Linked DNA regions of Cupriavidus metallidurans CH34. The protein of the gene in region 1 binds, or shares a complex with, the protein of each later gene. Links are inferred from orthologs where the notes say so. Each region holds a gene or a part of one and is shown in the gene's direction. Other genes may lie near its edges. The genes, in order: ybiB and obgE.

Region 1 (3,260 bases):
TGACCGGCGTGCGGCTGTCGATCGGCACGGCGTGGCTCGTGATCGTCGCCGCGGAAATGCTCACGGGCGGCACCGGCATCGGCTTCTGGCTCTGGGACGAGTGGAACAACCTCAAGGTCGAGCACATCGTGATCGCGATCTTCATCATCGGCGTGGTGGGCCTGGTGCTCGAGCACCTGCTGCTGGCCCTCGCCCGCCGCTTCAGCTACGGCAACACCTGATCCGGGGACGACCATCATGGAAAAGTTCGTCAGCATCGAAAACGTCGGGCAGACCTTCAAGACACGCAAGGGGCCGTTCGTGGCGCTGCGCGATATCGACCTGTCGATCGCGGAAGGCGAGTTCGTGACACTGATCGGGCATTCGGGCTGTGGCAAGTCCACGCTGCTGAACCTGATCGCCGGGCTGACCGCGCCGACGACCGGCGCGCTGATCTGCGCGGGACGTGAGATCGCCGGCCCCGGCCCGGAGCGGGCCGTGGTGTTCCAGAACCACTCGCTGCTGCCCTGGATGACGTGCTTCGAGAACGTCCATCTGGGCGTGGAGCGTGTGTTCGGCCAGAGCGAGACGCCGGCGCAACTCAAGGCGCGCACGCACGACACGCTGGCGCTGGTGGGCCTGACCCACGCGGAAAGCAAGTATCCGCACGAGATCTCCGGGGGCATGAAGCAGCGTGTGGGCATCGCCCGGGCGCTGGCGATGCAGCCGAAGGTATTGCTGATGGACGAGCCATTCGGCGCGCTCGACGCGCTGACACGTGCCCACCTGCAGGACGCGTTGCTGAAGATCGTTGCGCGCACCAGGAGCACCGTGGTCATGGTCACGCACGATGTGGACGAGGCCGTGCTGCTGGCGGATCGCATCGTCATGATGACCAACGGGCCCGCGGCGACCATCGGCGAGATCCTGCGCGTCGACATCCCGCGCCCGCGTGACCGCGTGACGCTGGCCGACGACAAGACATTCCACGCGTGCCGCACTGCCGTGCTCGACTTCCTGTATCGCAAGCAGCGCAATCCGGCGCTGGAGGAAGCCGCCTGACGCTTGCCCGGCGCGGGGATCATGATTGACTCACGGCATTGGGATAAGCGGCGAGCCTCCGCTATCATGAACCCCAACCCCACGATCCCCGCAGCATCATGACCTCTGCATCCCGCGCGCCATTCCCGGCGGCCAAGTACATCAAGGAAATCGGACGAGGCGTCAATGGCGCGCGCGCGCTGCCGCGTGAAGACGCCCAGGCGCTGTTCGATGCCATGCTCGCCGGTCGTGTGTCCGATCTCGAACTGGGCGCCGTGTTGCTGGCCTATCGCATCAAGGGCGAAGCACCGCACGAGTTGGCCGGCATGCTGGACGCCGCGCACGATCACTGCGCGCCGCTGGCCGCGCCGGCCGACAAACCCGTGGTGGTGATTCCGAGCTACAACGGCGCACGCAAGCAACCGAACCTGGTGCCGCTGCTGGCGATGCTGCTGGCGCGCGATGGCGTGCCAACGCTGGTCCACGGCATTCGCGAGTTTCCGGGCCGCGTCACCAGCATGGCGCTGTTCGAGGCACTGGGCGTGCCGCTATGCGCCACAGCGCAGTCCGCGGAGACGCAGCTTGGCGCGGCATCGAATCCGCTGGCCGCGCTGCCGATCGACGTGCTGTCGCCCGCGCTGTCGCAACTGCTCGACAAGCGCGCGATCATCGGCCTGCGCAATTCGGCGCATACGGTCGTCAAGATGCTGCAACCGGTGGGCGGACACTCCCCTGCCGAGGCATTGCGGCTCTACAGCTACACCCACCCCGAGTATCGGGAAACGCTGACCGAGTATTTCTCGCACGAACCCGCCAACGTGATGCTGGCCCGGGGTACCGAGGGGGAAGTCGTGGCCGACGCGCGCCGCAGCAGCCGTATCGACTGGCTGCACGACGGCCATCAGCGCACGATGGTCGATCCGGTCGGCGGTTCGGTCGCGGATGTGCCCGAACTGCCGCAGGGCACGGACATCGCCGAGACGGCCGCGTGGATTCGCAAGGTGCTGGACGGCGCGGAACCGGTGCCCGCGCCCGTTGCCACCCAGGTGGCGGCGATCAAGGAGTGCCTGGCGCAGGCCACGCGGGTGACCTGGGCCAGCCCGCTGTAACACCTCCCGCTACAGGATGCAGGATGGCCCGCCAGCGCGATCAGGGCCGGCGCGGCGGCAGCGGAATGCGCTCCGTCTCGCCCGGAACGTGCGGAAACTGGTCGTCCTGCCAGCGCTGGGCGGCCTCTTCGATCGCTTCCTTGCTGCTTGCCACGAAGTTCCAGTAGATGAAACGCCGTCCGTCCGTGGGATCGCCGCCAAGCAGCATCACGCGCGAGGGCATCGTCGCCTTGATCGTCACGGGCTCGCCAGGTACCAGCACCACCAGATGTTCGGCCGGCAGCGTCTCGCCATCGACCTCCAGGTTGCCGTCGACCGGATAAATGCCACGCTGGACGTGTTCGGCGGGGATCACAAGGCTTGCGCCGGCATCCATCTCGATTGCCACATAGAGCGTGCGGCTGTAGACCCTGACCGGCGACTCGGCGCCGAAGGCATCGCCCGCGATGACGGTCATCCGCACGCCTGGCAGTTCGAGCTTGGGCAGCGTAGCACCCGGATGGTGGTGGAACGAAGGCGGATCATTCTCATGCGCCTTCGGCAGGGCCACCCAGGTCTGGATGCCGTGCAGATGCGGCCCGGCCGAGCGCGCGCCGTCCGGCGAGCGCTCCGAGTGCGTGATGCCACGCCCAGCAGTCATCCAGTTCACGTCACCGGGTCGAATCACCTGCTCGCTGCCGAGGCTGTCGCGATGCATGATCTCGCCTTCGAACAGATACGTGACTGTCGCCAGTCCGATATGAGGATGCGGACGCACATCCATGCCCGCGCCGGGCTCCATCTCCACCGGCCCCATGTGATCAAAGAAGATGAATGGCCCGACCGTTTGCGTCGTAGCGGCGGGCAGCAATCGGCGGACGGTGAACTCGCCGATGTCTCGCACATGAGGCTTCAGCAAGTGTTCGATAGCAGACATGTGGGGCTCCTGGGGGATGCGTCTGAAAAACGACTTCAGTGTAGCGAATCCTGCAATACACCATCCCGAAATCGCTGCGAAACCGAATCGGGGCTGCCCCCTCTAATAACAGTGCTCCGAGAGCGCTGCCCGCCAGGCCTTGTCAGGCTTGGGCTGGACCACTATAAGGCGACATCAGGCTATCCAGAAGATTTTTCCGATTGCCTGGAACTATC
Region 2 (3,239 bases), 3.1 Mb from region 1 along the record:
ATCCGGCCATGAACAAGTCACGCGAATCCCGTCGTCCCGTCCGTCGCACCGCCTGGTGGGTGGCTTTTGCGGCATTGGCCGGGTACCTGCTGGCCGACCTGACCTGATCGTCCGGACGCTGGAAGTGCCGCGATCGTCTCAGGTGACGCGCTGGCAGGCTATCTCATTGTTTTCTTTGCAGTTTTCTCGCGGCTGATTTATAATCACCGGTTCTTTCGGTCGCGTTTGTCACGCGCACCGTCTGCGGCGCACGAAACGGCGCCGGTTCCGGGGCTCCCGGAGCAGCATTCAACGTTTCAACTCAACATCGAGAGGTTCGACAATGTACGCGGTCGTAAAAACCGGCGGCAAGCAATACAAGGTTGCTGCTGGCGAAAAACTGAAAGTAGAACAGATACCGGCTGACATTGGCGCAGAAATCACGCTGGACCAGGTGCTCGCAGTGGGCGCTGGCGACCAAATCAAATTTGGTACGCCGCTGGTGAGCGGGGCTTCCGTCAAGGCTACCGTTATCGCCCAGGGTCGTCACGACAAGGTGAAGATCTTCAAGATGCGCCGTCGCAAGCACTACCAGAAGCGTCAGGGCCATCGTCAGAATTACACCGAACTGCGCATCGAAGCCATCGTTGCCTGAGCATCAGCTCGGACACAGGCTTAATCGCAATAGGTCAACAGGAGTAAAGACATGGCACAGAAAAAAGGCGGCGGTTCTACGCGGAACGGCCGTGATTCGGAATCGAAGCGTCTGGGCGTGAAGGTGTTCGGTGGCCAGGCCATCAACGCCGGCGGCATCATCGTTCGTCAACGCGGCACGCGCGTGCACGCTGGCGAGAACGTGGGTATCGGCAAGGACCACACCCTGTTCGCGCTGGTGGACGGCCACGTGCAGTTCGCCGTCAAGGGCGCTGCCAAGAAGCAGCAAGTCAGCGTCGTTCCGGCGGCCTGATACAGCCTTTGCAGCACGAAGGCCCCGCAGTGACTGCGGGGCTTTTTTGTTTTCTGCCAAGATAAAATGGCGCTGACCCGTCGAGGGCCGGCGGCGACAAGCCCGAACCACCACGGAAAACCAACATGAAGTTCATTGACGAAGCCCGTATCGAAGCGATCGCCGGCAATGGCGGCAACGGAAGCGCTTCGTTTCGGCGCGAGAAATTTGTGCCCTTCGGTGGCCCCGATGGCGGTGACGGCGGCCGTGGCGGCAGCGTGTTCGCACAGGCCGACCGCAACATCAATACGCTGATCGACTTTCGCTACGCCAAGAAGCACGTGGCGCGGAACGGCGAAAACGGCCGGGGCTCGGATTGCTACGGCGCGGCGGGTGAAGATGTCACGTTGCGGATGCCGGTGGGCACGCTGATCTCCGACATGGACACCGGCGAAGTCATTGCCGACCTGACCGAGCACGGCCAGCTGGTCTGTCTGGCCGAAGGCGGCATGGGCGGCTGGGGCAACCTCCACTTCAAGTCGAGTACCAACCGCGCGCCGCGCCAGCAGGTCGACGGCAAGCCGGGCGAGCGCCGCATGCTCAAGCTCGAACTGAAGGTGCTGGCGGACGTCGGTCTGCTCGGCATGCCCAACGCGGGCAAGTCGACGTTTATCTCGCACGTGTCGAATGCACGTCCGAAGGTGGCCGACTATCCGTTCACGACGCTCCATCCGAACCTCGGCGTGGTCCGTGTGGACCATGAGCAGTCGTTCGTCGTGGCGGACATTCCGGGCCTGATCGAAGGCGCCGCCGAAGGCGCCGGTCTCGGACATCAGTTCCTGCGCCACCTGCAACGTACCGGGCTGCTGCTGCATATCGTCGACATCGCACCGTTCGACGAGAATGTCGATCCCGTTGCCGAGGCCAAGGCCATCGTCAACGAACTGAAGAAATACGACGAGACGCTGTACGACAAGCCGCGCTGGCTGGTGCTGAACAAGCTCGACGTGGTTCCGGAAGAGGAACGTGCCGCGCGCGTGAAGGATTTCGTCAAGCGCTACAAGTGGAAGGGGCCGGTGTTCCATATCTCGGCCCTGACCGGCGAGGGCTGCCGCGAGCTGGTCTACGCGATCAAGGACCATCTCGCCGCGCTCAAGGCAGAGGAAGCTGCCGCGCTGGCCGAGCCCGATATCCGCCTCGACGACCGCCTGCATAACGTCGATCGAGACGACAGCAAAGCGTAACGCACTACAACAAGGCACCACGGAGACAGGACCCGCCATGCAATCGGTCATCGCCCAGGCAAAACGCATTGTCGTCAAAGTAGGTTCGAGTCTGGTTACCAACGACGGCAAGGGGCTCGACCACGATGCCATCGCGCGCTGGGCAGCTCAGATCGCCAAGCTGCGTGGCACGGGCAAGGAAGTCGTGCTGGTTAGCTCAGGCGCGATTGCCGAAGGGATGCAGCGACTGGGCTGGGCGCGCCGGCCGAAGGAAATCCACGAACTGCAGGCCGCTGCCGCGGTGGGCCAGATGGGCTTGGCGCAGGTCTACGAAAGCCAGTTCGGCCGATATGGCATCCGCACCGCGCAGGTGCTGCTGACGCACGCTGACCTGGCCGATCGCGAGCGCTATCTGAATGCCCGTTCCACGCTGCTGACGCTGCTGTCCCTCGGCGTGGTGCCGATCATCAACGAGAACGACACGGTCGTCACCGACGAAATCAAGTTCGGCGACAACGATACGCTCGGCGCGCTGGTGACGAATTTGATCGAAGGCGACGCATTGGTGATCTTGACCGACCAGCGTGGGCTCTACACCGCTGATCCGCGCAAGGACCCGAATGCCGAGTTCGTCCATGAAGCGCTGGCTGGCACGCCCGAACTCGAGGCCATGGCCGGTGGCGCGGGCTCGTCTATTGGCCGAGGCGGCATGCTGACCAAGATCCTGGCGGCCAAGCGGGCGGCGAAGTCTGGTGCTCATACGACGATCGCCTCGGGTCGCGAGGCCGATGTGCTGGGCAGGCTGGCTGCCGGCGAGGCCATCGGCACGCAACTGCTGGCGCCGACCGGTCGTCTGACGGCGCGCAAGCAGTGGATGGCGGATCACCTGCAGTTGCGCGGCCGCGTGATCATCGACGCGGGCGCTGTAGAGAAGCTCACCAGCGGTGGCAAGTCGCTGCTGCCGATTGGCGTAGTGGAAGTGCAGGGCGAGTTCGCCCGTGGCGAGGTCATTGCGTGCGCCAGCCCGGAGGGGAAGGAAGTGGCGCGCGGCATCACCAACTATTCGAGCGCCGAAGCCCGTCTGATCGCAC

The links.
Region 2: the proteins of ybiB (region 1) and obgE are in contact, whole or in part, in a crystal structure (PDB 8BFT), measured with the Escherichia coli proteins. The link is inferred for Cupriavidus metallidurans CH34 from one-to-one orthologs.

What each region holds. Positions count from the first base shown.
Region 1 is NC_007973.1:288,997-292,256, reverse strand. The notes cover bases 195-3,134. They hold ybiB (DNA-binding protein YbiB), read left to right. Parts: upstream 195-1,139; coding sequence 1,140-2,129; downstream 2,130-3,134. Other genes in these bases: RMET_RS01390 (pirin family protein), read right to left, coding at 2,170-3,045; RMET_RS01400 (ABC transporter ATP-binding protein), read left to right, coding at 238-1,041; ntrB (nitrate ABC transporter permease), read left to right, coding at 195-221. Also shown: more of ntrB, read left to right, coding at 1-194.
Region 2 is NC_007973.1:3,362,405-3,365,643, reverse strand. The notes cover bases 202-3,120. They hold obgE (GTPase ObgE), read left to right. Parts: upstream 202-1,071; coding sequence 1,072-2,169; downstream 2,170-3,120. Other genes in these bases: proB (glutamate 5-kinase), read left to right, coding at 2,207-3,120; rpmA (50S ribosomal protein L27), read left to right, coding at 686-946; rplU (50S ribosomal protein L21), read left to right, coding at 323-634. In the rest of the region: RMET_RS33620 (hypothetical protein), read left to right, coding at 1-107; more of proB, read left to right, coding at 3,121-3,239. UniProt on the Escherichia coli protein: An essential GTPase which binds GTP, GDP and possibly (p)ppGpp with moderate affinity, with high nucleotide exchange rates and a fairly low GTP hydrolysis rate.